Linked DNA regions of Piscinibacter sp. HJYY11. The protein of the gene in region 2 interacts with the protein of the main gene of each other region in a pairwise test. Links are inferred from orthologs where the notes say so. Each region holds a gene or a part of one and is shown on either strand. Other genes may lie near its edges.

Evidence for each region.
Region 1: the proteins of selB (region 2) and serC interact in binary tests that used the Escherichia coli proteins (3 or more experiments, as listed by UniProt). The link is inferred for Piscinibacter sp. HJYY11 from one-to-one orthologs.

The regions. Positions count from the first base shown.
Region 1 is NZ_JAERQZ010000001.1:1,428,343-1,434,996, reverse strand. The notes cover bases 1,241-4,111. They hold serC (3-phosphoserine/phosphohydroxythreonine transaminase), read right to left. Parts: upstream 3,282-4,111; coding sequence 2,199-3,281; downstream 1,241-2,198. Other genes in these bases: sbcB (exodeoxyribonuclease I), read left to right, coding at 3,688-4,111; JI745_RS06480 (hypothetical protein), read right to left, coding at 1,241-1,806. Outside these bases: more of JI745_RS06480, read right to left, coding at 1-1,240; more of sbcB, read left to right, coding at 4,112-5,121; acnB (bifunctional aconitate hydratase 2/2-methylisocitrate dehydratase), read right to left, coding at 5,181-6,654. UniProt on the Escherichia coli protein: Catalyzes the reversible conversion of 3-phosphohydroxypyruvate to phosphoserine and of 3-hydroxy-2-oxo-4-phosphonooxybutanoate to phosphohydroxythreonine. Is involved in both pyridoxine and serine biosynthesis.
Region 2 is NZ_JAERQZ010000001.1:2,160,067-2,166,475, reverse strand. The notes cover bases 2,926-5,924. They hold selB (selenocysteine-specific translation elongation factor), read left to right. Parts: upstream 2,926-3,454; coding sequence 3,455-5,395; downstream 5,396-5,924. Other genes in these bases: JI745_RS09895 (glycine cleavage system protein H), read left to right, coding at 5,518-5,924; selA (L-seryl-tRNA(Sec) selenium transferase), read left to right, coding at 2,926-3,458. Outside these bases: fdxH (formate dehydrogenase subunit beta), read left to right, coding at 1-297; JI745_RS09920 (formate dehydrogenase subunit gamma), read left to right, coding at 294-914; formate dehydrogenase accessory protein FdhE, read left to right, coding at 979-1,995; more of selA, read left to right, coding at 1,992-2,925; more of JI745_RS09895, read left to right, coding at 5,925-5,949; JI745_RS09890 (DsrE family protein), read left to right, coding at 5,946-6,338; JI745_RS09885 (NnrU family protein), read left to right, coding at 6,394-6,409. UniProt on the Escherichia coli protein: Translation factor necessary for the incorporation of selenocysteine into proteins. It probably replaces EF-Tu for the insertion of selenocysteine directed by the UGA codon. SelB binds GTP and GDP.

The DNA of each region.
Region 1 (6,654 bases), 730 kb from region 2 along the record:
GCTGTTCAGGGCGCCGATCTGGGCGGTCGTCAGGCGCGGGATCTGGTCGGACGTCAGCGCGTTCAGGTCGGCGGTGCTGAGACCGGCGATCTGGCTGTTCGTCAGCGACGAGACCTGGGCGCTGGTGAGCGTCGGCACCTGGTCGGAGGTGAGGGCGCCGAGCTGCTCGTTGGTGAGCGCACGGATGGCGTTGCTGCTCAGCGAGCGCAGGTCATCGCTCTGCAGGCGCGAGATCTGGTCGCTGGTGAAGCCGGCCACCTGGGCGGCGGTGAACGAGGCGAAGTGCGCGGTGCCCAGCGCGTTCAGGTCGTGGGTGGCCAGGGTGTTGATCTGGTCGGACGTGAGGGCAGCGGTCTGGGCCGTGGTCAGCGCGCCGATCTGGTCGGAGCTCAGGGCACCGAGCTGCTCGCTCGTGAGGCCACGGACGGCGGCGGTGCCCAGGGCACGCAGGTCAGCGGTCTCGATGGCGGCGACGTGGTCGCTCGTCAGGTAGCCGACTTGAGCAGCGCTCAGCGAGGCGACTTGTGCCGTGGTCAGGGCGGCGATGTCGGCCGTCTCCATCGTGGGCAGCTGGTCGCTGTTCAGCGCGGCGATCTGGGCGGTCGTCAGGCGCGGGATCTGGTCGGAGGTCAGCGCGTTCAGGTCGGCGGTGCCGAGGCCGCCGATCTGGGCGGTGGTCAGCGACGAGACCTGGGCCGTGGTCAGCAGCGGCACCTGGTCGGACGTGAGGGCGGCGAGCTGGTCGTTGGTGAGCGCGCGGATCGCGTTGCTGCTCAGCGAGCGCAGGTCATCGCTTTGCAGGCGCGAGATCTGGTCGCTGGTGAGGCCGGCGACCTGGGCGGCGGTGAGGCCGGCGAAGTGCGCGGTGCCCAGCGCATTCAGGTCTTGCGTGGTCAGCGTGTTGATCTGGTCGGAGGTGAGCGCGGCGGTCTGGGCCGTGGTCAGCGCACCCATCTGGTCGCTGCTCAGGGCGGCGAGCTGTTCGCTCGTGAGGCCGCGGATCGAGGCGGTGTTGAGCACGCGCAGGTCAGCGGTCTCGATCGCGGCGATGTGGTCGCTCGTGAGGTAGCCGACCTGGCCGGCGCTCAGCGCGGCGACCTGGGCAGTCGTCAGCGCAACGATGTCGGCCGTCTGCATGTAGGGCAGCTGGTCGCTGTTGAGCGCGGCGATCTGGGCCGTCGTCAGGCGCGGGATCTGGTCGGAGGTCAGCGCGTTCAGGTCGGCGGTGCCGAGGCCTGCGATCTGGGCGGTGGTGAGCGAGGTGATCTGGGCCGAGGTCAGCGCGCCGATCTGGTCGGAGGTGAGCGCGGTGAACTGGTCGCTGTTGAAGCTGCGGATCGCGGCGGTCGAGATGGCGCGCAGGTCATCAGTCTGCAGGTGCGCGATCTGGTCGCTGGTGAGGTTCATCAACTGCGACGACGACATCGCGGCGAAGTGCGCGGTGCTGAAGGCGTTGAGGTCTTGCGTGGCGAGCGACGAGAGCTGCTCGGTGGTGAGCGCGGCCACCTGGGCGGTGGTAAAGGCGCCGACCTGGTCGGTCGACAGGGCGCCGATCTGGTCGCTGTTCAGCGCGCGGACGGCGGTGCTCGTCAGGGCGCGCAGGTCGTTCGTCTCGAACGCCATCATGTGGTCACTGTTCAGCGCACCGATGCCGGTGGTCGTGATGGCCGCCATCTGTGCGGTCGTCAGGGCCACGATCTGGTCAGTGCGGAACGCCGCCCAGTCTTCTGTGGTCAGCCCAGCGATCGATCGGGTCGACAAGCCGGCGATCTGCTGGGTGCTCAGTGCGGGGATGATGGTGGCCATGTGGGTTCCTGTTGCAGTTTTTCGGTCGGCGACGTCGGCTTTTCCTTGAACCTGGGTCGCGGCGCTCGAGACGGAAAGTTGTTCGTTTGCTGTCTTTCGTGGGTCGGGAGGGGGTGTGGTGGTGAGGCGCGAATGCACCGTCCACAGGTCTTCCTCTCTTCCCAGTCCGTCGGAATATCGGTGAACACCCCCCCGGACTTAAGGGTGATGTGCAGGCCTTAGTGGCCTCTTTTCCGTGTGCACGGGGGTGCTTGAACGAGCGCGCGAGACATCCGTCACGAACGGGTGCCCAGAACGACAAAGGCCCCGTCGTTGCCGACGGGGCCTGTGCATCCGGAGGTCGTGAAGCTGTTCGCGTTCTCTATATGGAGGGGCCGCGGCGCCCTGAGGCCTCAGCCATGGCGGGCTGCGAATTCCTTCATGTACTGGGCGAGCGCCTGCACGCCCTCGAGGGGCATGGCGTTGTAGATCGAGGCCCGGATGCCGCCCACCGAGCTGTGGCCCTTGAGCTGCACCATGCCGCGCTCGGTGGCGCCCTTGAGGAAGGTGGTGGTGAGCTCTTCGGTGGGCAGGGTGAAGGGCACGTTCATCAGCGAACGGTCGCTGCGCGCGACGGGGCTCTTGTAGAAGGGCGTCGCGTCCAGCAGGTCGTACAGCAGTGCGGCCTTCTTCCGGTTGTGCGCTTCCATCGCGGCGAGGCCGCCTTGTTTCTTCAGCCACTGGTACACGAGCCCGGCGATGTAGATCGCGTAGGTGGGCGGTGTGTTGAGCATGGAGTCGTGGTCGGCCTGCTGCTTGAAGTCGAAGGCATTGGGCGTGATGGGCAGGGCGCGGCCGAGCAGGTCGTCGCGCACGATCACGAGCGTCATGCCGGAGGGGCCCATGTTCTTCTGCGCGCCGGCGAAGATGAGGCCGTAGCGGCTCACGTCGATGGGGCGCGAGAGGATGTCGGACGACATGTCGGCCACGAGCGGCACGTTGCCGGTGTCAGGCACCCAGTGGTACTGCACGCCGCCGATGGTCTCGTTGCTGCAGATGTGCACGTAGGCGGCCTCGGGGTCGAGCTTCCAGGTGTCACGCGGCGGGATGCAGGTGTAGTGCTGCGGCTCGCTGGTGGCGGCTTCGTTGGCCTGGGCGTATTTCTTCGCCTCCTTCAGCGACTTGCTGGCCCACGAGCCGGTGTTGATGACATCGATGCTCTTCTTGTTGCCGAGCAGGTTCATCGGGATGATGCCGTTCATGCCGACACCGCCGCCCTGCAGGAAGAGGATCTTGTAGTTGCTCGGCAGATTCAAGAGCTCCGTCAGGTCGGCCTTGGCCTGCGCATGGATCGACATGAACTCCTTGCCGCGGTGGCTCATCTCCATCACCGACATGCCGGAGCCTTGCCAGTCGAGCATCTCGTCGGCGGCCTGGCGGAGCACGGATTCGGGGAGGACGGCGGGGCCGGCGCTGAAGTTGTAGGCGCGAGTCATGTCTCTTGAACGGTTTGCGGAAGGGGACGGGGTAGCTTAGCTGATGGGGGTGCGCGGCTGGCAGTACAGATGGCGCGGATATGGGGGATGACAGAGCGGCACATCGGGCCTGGGGTGAGGGGCTCCGTTCATGTCCCCCGACGAGGATCGCTCCCGCGAGCCTCGTCTCCTCCTTTACTTCACTGCGCCCCTCACCCCAGGCCCGATGTGCGAGACGCTCTGCCCTGCGAAAGATGTATTTCGCGGCCGTGGTGGCGTGCGGGGCTGGGGTGTCGCACGGAGCGAAGTAAAGGAGGAGCAAGGGATCACGGGAGTGATCTCTTGCGGGGGACATGAGCGGAGTGCGATACCCCAGCCCCGCACGCTCGCGCCGAACAACACAAGGCGCCTGTTAGATTCCAAGCCCATGAGTGAAATGAGCTTCTTCTGGCACGACTACGAAACCTTCGGTCGTGTGCCGCGCCGTGACCGGCCTTCGCAGTTTGCGGGCGTGCGCACCGATGCGGATCTGAACGAGATCGGCAAGCCGGTGATGGTGTATTGCCAGCCCGCGCCCGACTACCTGCCCGACCCCGAGTCGTGTCTGCTCACCGGCATCCTGCCGCAGGTGTGCCTGGCCCAGGGCCTGCCCGAGCATGCGTTTGCCGATCTGATCGAGAAGGAGCTGGCGACGCCCGGCACCATCGGCGTGGGCTACAACTCCATCCGCTTCGACGATGAAGTGACCCGCCATCTCTTCTGGCGCAACCTCATCGACCCCTATGCGCGCGAGTGGCAGAACGAGTGCGGCCGGTGGGACCTGCTCGACGTGGTGCGCGTCACCTGGGCGCTGCGGCCCGAAGGCATCGAGTGGCCGGTGCACGAGGATGGCCGGCCTTCGTTCAAGCTCGAGCACCTGACCAAGGCCAACGGCCTGCTCCACGAAGCGGCGCACGATGCACTCTCCGACGTGCGCGCCACCATCGCAGTGGCCCGGCTCATCAAGACGCGCCAGCCCAAGCTGTGGGACTTCTGCCTGCGCCTGCGCCGCAAAGACGAGGTGATCCGCGAAATGGGCGTGGGCAAGCCTTTCCTGCACGTCTCGGGCATGTACGGCGTGGAGCGCGGCTGCATGGCGCTCGTGTGGCCGCTCGCGCCGCACCCGACCAACAAGAACGAAGTCATTGTGTGGGACCTGGCCACCGACCCGAGCGAGCTCTTCACCCTCGGCGTGGAGGCGATCCGCGAGCGCATGTTCAGCAAGGCCGATGCGCTGCCCGAGGGCGTGGCGCGCCTGCCGATCAAGACCATCCACATCAACAAGTCGCCCATCGTGGTGGGCAACCTCAAGACGCTGAGCGATGCCGTGGCGGCGAAGTGGGGCGTCGACGTGGCGCTGGGCCTGCGACACGCGGAGCTGTGCGCGCAGAAAGGCCAGCTGCTCGCCGGCATGTGGCCCGCGGTGTTCGACCGCCCGCAAGTGGAGGGCAAGCCCGATGTCGACGAAGACCTCTACGGCGGATTCGTCGGCAACGAAGACCGCCGCACCCTGCAGCGCCTGCGTGGCCTGACGCCCGAGCAACTGGCGGAGAAACGCCCGGTGTTTGCCGACAAGCGGCTCGACGAGCTTCTGTTCCGCTACCGCGCGCGCAACTTCCCGCACACGCTCAACGATGTCGAGCGGCTGCAGTGGCAGGAGCATTGCGCCCACAAGCTGCACGACGGCGCCGGTGGGGCGCTCACGCTGGAAGCGTTCTTCGAGCGCATCGACCAGCTCGAGCCCGAGGCCGACGAGCGGGCGCAGGAAATCCTGGGCGCGCTCGTCGACTACGCGACCGAGATCGCCCCCGAGCGCGACTGAACCAAATGAAAAAGCCCGCGGTGTGAGCCGCGGGCTTTTGGCTTGTGAGCGCTGAGCGATCAGGCCGTCGTCACCGACTTCGCCGTCTCGACGTACTCGTCGATCTGGTTGAAGTTGAGGTAGCGGTACACGCTCGCCTTGTCGGCGTCGATGATGCCCATCTCCTTCAGGTACTCGGCCGGCGAGGGCAGCTTGCCCAGGCGCGAGGCGATGGCCGCGAGCTCCGCCGAGCCGAGGAACACGTTGGTGTTCTTGCCCAGGCGGTTCGGGAAGTTGCGGGTCGAGGTGGAGATCACCGTCGCGCCCTCGCGCACCTGCGCCTGGTTGCCCATGCACAGCGAGCAGCCCGGCATCTCGGTGCGCGCGCCGGCGGTGCCGAAGGCGGCGTAGTGGCCTTCCTTGATCAGCTCGTCCTGGTCCATCTTGGTCGGCGGGGCCACCCACAGCTTGACCGGGATGTCGCGCTGGCCGCCGAGCAGCTTGGCAGCCGCACGGAAGTGGCCGATGTTGGTCATGCACGAGCCGATGAAGGCTTCGTCGATCTTGGTGCCTTGCACTTCCGACAGGAACTTGGCGTCGTCCGGGTCGTTCGGGCAGCAGACGATCGGCTCCTTGATGTCGGCCAGGTCGATCTCGATGACGGCGGCGTACTCGGCGTCCTTGTCGGCTTCGAGCAGCTGCGGGTTGGCGAGCCAGGCTTCGACCTTCTCGATGCGGCGCTGCAGGGTGCGGGCGTCGGCATACCCGTTGGCGATCATGTTCTTCATCAGAACGACGTTCGACTGCAGGTACTCGGCGACCGGCTCCTTGTTGAGCTTGATCGTGCAGCCGGCGGCCGAGCGCTCGGCGGAAGCGTCCGACAGTTCGAAGGCTTGCTCGACCTTCAGGTTCGGCAGGCCTTCGATCTCGAGCACGCGGCCCGAGAAGATGTTCTTCTTGCCGGCCTTGGCGACCGTCAGCAGGCCTTGCTTGATCGCGTAGAGCGGAATCGCATGCACGAGGTCACGCAGGGTGACGCCCGGCTGCAGCTCGCCCTTGAAGCGCACCAGCACCGATTCGGGCATGTCGAGCGGCATCACGCCGGTCGCCGCTGCGAAGGCGACGAGGCCCGAGCCGGCGGGGAAGGAGATGCCGATCGGGAAGCGGGTGTGCGAGTCGCCGCCGGTGCCCACGGTGTCGGGCAGCAGCAGGCGGTTGAGCCAGCTGTGGATCACGCCGTCGCCCGGGCGCAGGGCCACGCCGCCGCGGTTGCTGATGAAGGCCGGCAGCTCGCGGTGCATCTTCACGTCGACCGGCTTCGGGTAGGCCGCGGTGTGGCAGAAGGACTGCATCACCATGTCGGCGCTGAAGCCCAGGCAGGCCAGGTCCTTCAGCTCGTCCCGGGTCATCGGGCCCGTCGTGTCTTGCGAGCCGACGGTGGTCATCTTGGGCTCGCAGTAGGTGCCCGGGCGGATGCCCTGGCCTTCGGGCAGGCCGCAGGCGCGGCCGACCATCTTCTGCGCGAGCGTGAAGCCCTTGCCGCTGTCGACCGGT
Region 2 (6,409 bases):
CGCGCGGTCGAGCTGCAGGAGCGCGGCTTCAAGAACGCGGGCCTCTACAACCCGCAGGGCGTGGGCGGCACGCACGTGATGTACGTGCTCAAGCACGCCGACCGCCCCGAGCTGGAAGACCTGCCGAAAGACCCGAGCATCAGCCCGCTGGTCTCGCTGTGGAAGGGTGTGGCCAAGCCGCTGGCCGTGGCCGGCATGATCGGCGCGGTGCTGGCCGGCTTCTTCCACTACATGAAGGTGGGGCCGATCGAAGAGAAGCCGGAAGAGAAACCGGAAGACGAGAAGGAGCCGTCATGAGCCGACTGCTGCTGCGCTACAACGCAAGCGAGCGCATGAACCACTGGGCGATCGCGCTGCTCTTCGTGCTGGCCGGGCTTTCGGGCCTGACCTTCTTCCATCCGGCGTTCTACTTCTTCAGCTACCTCTTCGGTGGCGGGCAGTGGGCGCGCATCCTGCACCCCTTCCTCGGGCTGCTGATGTTCGTGTGCTTCCTCGGCCTCTTCTTCCGCCTGTGGCGCGACAACGTGCTCAACGACGACGACCGCGTGTGGCGCCAGCATGCGGGCGAGATGCTGCGCGGCGACAAGTCGAAGATGCCGCCCGCGGGCAAGTACAACGCCGGGCAGAAGATCGTCTTCTGGCTGATGGCCGCGAGCCTGCTCGTCATCCTCGTCACCGGGTTCATGTTCTGGTCGCCGTGGTTCACCGGCTTCTTCCCCATCGTGCTGCAGAGGCTTGCGTTGCTGCTGCACGCGGCGGCGGCGGTGGTGTTGATCCTCGCAGTCATCGTGCACGTGTACGCCGCGATCTGGGTCAAGGGCACCGTGCGGGCGATGACGCGCGGCACCGTCACCGAAAGCTGGGCGCGGCAGAACCATGCGCTGTGGCACCGCAAGATGACGGAGGGCCGTTGACGGTGCATCATCGGCCGGCGGGCTTGATCGGGGGCCCGCGCTTCAGGCAAGGAGTGAAACGGCCATGGCGGTGACGGCCACCGTGCGGGTGATGTCCGCGGAAGAGATTGCGGCCAAGGCGGGCGGCGAGACGCCCTTCCTGCAGATGCCGCAGCGCGCGACCCTGTTCGCCGAGCGCGCGATGCGGCTGCGCCAGCTCGCGCGGGGCCACGCGATGGAAGACTTCCTGGTCTTCATGGCGGATCTCGCGCAGGCGCAGCAGACGCGGCTCGCCCAGTTCCCCGAGGTGCCGCTGCCCGATGCCCAGGCGCTCGACCGCGCCGCCGAGCGTGGCGTGCCGCCGCTGCCGGCGTCGGAGTGGCCGCGCGATGCAGCGTGGCACGGCGTGCTGCGCGCGCTTGTGGCCGAGCTGCGCGAGAAGGCTCCGGCGGCGACGCAGCCCACGCTCGCGCGTCTTGAAAGCGCCGATGGCGAATGGCTGGAGCGCCAGGCCGACTGCCTGCTCACCTGCGTGATGGAAGGGCTGGACCTCGCCACCGCGCCGCTCGTCGCGGCGGCCCTGCAGGTCTACTGGGTGCACATGGTCGCCGCCGTCGTGCAGCGGCAGTCGCGGCATCCGCAAGGCGGCCAGGCCTTCGGCCGCATCGACGACGCGACCGCCTGCCCCTGCTGCGGCAGCCGGCCGGTGGCGAGCATCACGCGCAGCGGCGGCGAGCTGATGGGCCAGCGCTACCTGCACTGCTCGTTGTGCAGCGCGCAGTGGCACATGCTGCGCATCCAGTGCACCCACTGCCTGAGCAACAAGCATGTGGCTTACCAGTCGCTCGACCTGGCCGGCGCCGACGACGACAGCGCGAGCCGCGCCGCCGGTGCCGCGGTGCAGGCCGAGACCTGCGAGGACTGCGGCCACTACCTCAAGATCGTGCACAGCGACCGCGAGCCCTTCGTGGAGCCGGTGGCCGATGACCTGGCGACGCTCACGCTGGACCTGCTGGTGTCCGACACCGGCCTCAAGCGGCATGGCGTCAACCTGATGCTGCTCTTCGGCGAGCCCGAACCACCCCCTCCGGGGGCGCCATGACCGCCCGGCCCGCCGAATCCGTGGTTCACGGTTCCAAGGCCAGCGCGAAGGACCTCCCCTCCGTTGACCGCCTGCTGCGCCTGCCCGCCGTGACGGCGCTCGTGGCCGAGCACGGCCACACCCTGGTGACGGAGGAAGCGCGGGGGCTGCTTGAGTCCCTGCGTACCCATGCGCTTGCGGGCGTGCTCGATGCGACCGCCGTGCAGCCCGAAGCGCTGGCCACGTCGCTCGCCGATCGCATCGAACAGCGGCTCGCCCCGCGCATGCGCCGCGTGTTCAACCTCACCGGCACGGTGATCCACACCAACCTCGGCCGCGCGCTGCTGGCCGACAGCGCGCTGCAGCACCTGCTGGCCATGATGGCCGGCCCCAACAACCTCGAGTACGACATTGCCTCGGGCGGGCGCGGCGATCGCGACAGCCTCGTCGAGGAGCTGCTGTGCCGCATCACCGGTGCCGAGGCCGCGACCGTCGTCAACAACAACGCGGCAGCGGTGCTGCTCACCATCGCGGCGATGGCGTCCCACCATCCCGGTGGTCGCGAGGTCATCGTCTCGCGCGGCGAGCTGGTCGAGATCGGCGGTGCCTTCCGCATGCCCGACGTGATGGCCAGTGCGGGCGCGACGTTGGTGGAGGTGGGCACCACCAACCGCACCCACCCGCGCGACTACGAGGCGGCGATCAACGAACGCACCGCGCTCGTGATGAAGGTGCACACCAGCAACTACGCGGTGCAGGGCTTCACCTCGGCGGTGGACGAAGCGACGCTCGCCGGCATCGCCCATGCGCGCGGCGTGCCGCTGGCCACCGACCTCGGCAGCGGCTCGCTCATCGACCTGGCGCAGTACGGCCTGCCGCGCGAGCCCACGCCGCAGGAGATGCTCGCGGCCGGGTGCGACGTCGTCACCTTCAGCGGCGACAAGCTGCTCGGCGGCCCGCAGGCCGGGCTGATCGTCGGCCGCAAGGAGGCGGTGGCACGCATCCGCAAGTTCCCGATGAAGCGTGCGCTGCGCATGAGCAAGCTGCCGCTGGCGGCGCTCGAAGCGACGCTCTTGCTCTACCTGCGGCCCGAGCGGCTGGCGCATGACCTGCCGACGCTGCGCCTGCTCACCCGGCCGGCCGATGCGATCCGTGCGCTGGCGCACGAGCTGCAACCGATGGTCGCCTCCGCGGTGGCGCCGCAGTTCGGCGTGGAGGTGGTGGCGCTGCAAGGGCAGATCGGCTCGGGCTCGCTGCCGGTGGAGCGGCTGCCCTCGGCCGGCCTCGCGCTCGCGCCCACGGGCACCCGCAAGAAGGGCCTGGGCACGGCGCTCGACCGCCTGGCGCTGGCGCTGCGCAGCCTGCCGGTGCCGGTGATCGGCCGCATCGCCGACGACCGCCTGCTGCTCGACCTGCGCTGCCTCGAAGACGCGCGGCCCTTCGTCGCGCAACTGCCGCAGCTGCGCGAGGGCCTGAGCGCATGATCGTCGGCACCGCCGGTCACATCGACCACGGCAAGACCACGCTGGTGCGGGCGCTCACCGGCGTCGACACCGATCGGCTGCCCGAAGAGAAACGGCGCGGCATCTCGATCGAACTCGGCTATGCGTTTCTCGACACGCCCGACACCGATGAACGCATCGGCTTCATCGACGTCCCCGGTCACGAGCGCCTGGTGCACACCATGCTCGCCGGCGCCACCGGCATCGACTACGGCCTGCTGCTGGTGGCCGCCGACGATGGCGTGATGCCGCAGACGCGCGAACACCTGGCGGTGCTGTCGCTGCTGGGGGTGTCGCGCGGCGCGGTGGCGGTGACCAAGATCGACCGCGCTGAGGGCACGCGTGTGGCCGCGGTGCAGGAGGAGGTGGCCGCACTGCTGGCCGACAGCTCGCTCGCCGGTGCGCCGGTGCTGCCGGTGTCGGCACACACCGGCGCGGGGCTCGCCGACCTGCGCGGGCTGCTCTTCGACGCCGCGCGCCAGACGGCGCAGCGCGACATGGCGGGAGCTTCGTTCCGCCTGGCGATCGACCGCGTGTTCACGCTGGCCGGTGTGGGCACGGTCGTCACCGGCACCGTGCATGCAGGCCAGGTGCAGGTGGGCGACGAACTGCTGATCCTGCCCTCGGCCAAGGGGCTGCGCGCGCGTGTGCGCAGCCTGCATGCGCAGAACCAGGTGGTCACGCAGGCGCATGCGGGCCAGCGGTGTGCAGTGGCGCTGGTCGGCGTGGCAAAGGACGACATCGCGCGCGGCCAATGGCTCACCGCACCCCATGGCGCGCTCGACACGCAGCGGCTCGATGCGGATCTCACGTTGTGGCACGACGAGGCGCGGCCGCTGCGCTCGGGCACGCCGGTGCACGTGCACCTCGGGGCGTGCGACGTGATGGGCACGGTGGCCGTGCTCGACCGCAGCGACACGCAGGACGCACTCGCACCCGGCGCGCGTGGGCGCGTGCAGATCGTGCTGGCCCAGCCCATCGCGGCCTGGCGTGGGGACAGGGTGGTGCTGCGCGACAACTCCGCCAGCCGCACGCTCGCCGGCGGCGAGGTGCTGGACCCGCAGGCACCGGTGCGCTACCGCCGCACGCCGCAGCGCTTGCGCGAACTCGACGCGTGGTCGCAATCCGACGCGCCGTCGCGGCTCGCGGCCTTGCTGGCGGCTTCGGCTCACGGGCTGTCGCTGCAGCGCTGGGCCGGCGCCGAGGGGCGCGACCCGGCCGCGCTGCCGACTATGCCCGAGGGCAGCCTGCGCGCGGTCGATGCCGGCACGGGTGAATGGGCGCTCGGCGCCGAGCACCGCGCGGCCGCGCGCGACGCCGTGTTGAGCGCCCTGCGCACCTTCCACACCCAGCGGCCGGACGAACTCGGCCCCGACAGCGGCCGCCTGCGCCGCCTCGCGGCGCCACGTCTGCCCGAGCCGCTGTGGCGTGCGCTGCTGGCGAGCCTGGTGACCGAGGGCGCGGTGGCTGTGCGCGGCGCCTTCGTGCACTTGCCGGAGCACGGGCTGCGTCTGTCGAGCGCCGACCAGCGCATCGCGCAGAAGATTGCGCCCATGCTGGCCGCCGCCGGCTTCGAGGGCAGCTGGGCGCGGGATCTGGCGCGCGACGGCGGTGAGAGCGAAGCGCTGATGCGCACGACGCTCGCGCGGCTGGCGAGCGGTGGCGAGTTGCACCAGGTGGTGAAGGATCTGTTCTATTCGACCGCGTGCATGAGCAAGCTTGCGGCGCTGGCGCGAAACGTGGCGGCGGTGCATGGAGGCGAGGTCACGGCCGCTGCTTATCGCGATGCCACTGGCCTGGGCCGCAAGCGGGCCATCCAGCTATTGGAGTATTTCGATCACATTGGCCTGCTGCGAAGGGTGGGTGATGTCCATCGTTTGCGCATCGATTCGATGTTGTTCAAGGAGGAGGCAGCTTGAGGCCATCTCCATGGAGGGGAAACGTCCCCGGTGGGACGGCCGGGCTTCAAACCCGGTGGGTGGCGCCACGCGTCGCCGGGTGGGTTCGACTCCCACACCCCTCCGCCGTCTGCTGAGCGTGTATGAACCTGCAGGACTTGGTCTTTCCTCCTGATCTGCACTACCTCGTCGAGCACGACGTGTGGGCGCGGCTCGAAGCGGACGGCAGCGCCACCGTCGGCATCACCGCGCTGGGCATCAAGCTCTCGGGCGAGATCTACATGTGCCGGGCCAAGCCGGTGGGCACGGTCGTGGAGCAGGGGCGGTCGGTCGCGGTGGTGGAGCTGGCCAAGGCCATCGTGTCGGTGAAGTGCGCGGTCTCGGGCACGGTGCTGGCGGTGAACCCTCGGTTGGAGGAGGCGCCGCACCTGGTGCACACCGATCCCTATGGCGAAGGCTGGATCGCGCGCCTGGCGCTGGCGGATTTCGAGCGTGACCGTGCGCAGCTCGTGCAGGGCGAGGCGGTGCAGGCGGCGATGGCGCACCATGCGGCTTCATACGAGGCGAATCCATGAGCGACGCCGACCACACCGCCGCGGGCATCGCGATCCTGCTCTGGGCCAGCGAGCCCGAGGCGCCGCATCGCCTGGCCACGCCGTTCTTCCACGCCGCGGCGGCGGCAGCGCTCGACATGCCGGTCGAGGTCTACTTCACCGCGCGCAGCGTGCGGCTGCTGGAGCCGGGGGTGGCGGCGGCGCTTTTTGCGTCGGAGCACCCCAAGTCGGTGTACGACGCGATGCGCGAAGCCGTCGCGCACGGCGCCGTCTTCTTCGCCTGCAGCGATGCCCTGCAGGCACACGGCCTCGCCGGCGCCACGCTGATCCCCGAATGCACACGCCGAGGCGGCGCGGTGCAGTTCATGGCCCGCGCGGCCGACCTGCGCTGGCGCACGCTGGTGTTCTGATCGCAGGTGCCGAAGAGGCCCTAGACTGCGCGACTTCGCCTCTCCGGAGCGCCCCATGACCCTGCTGATTC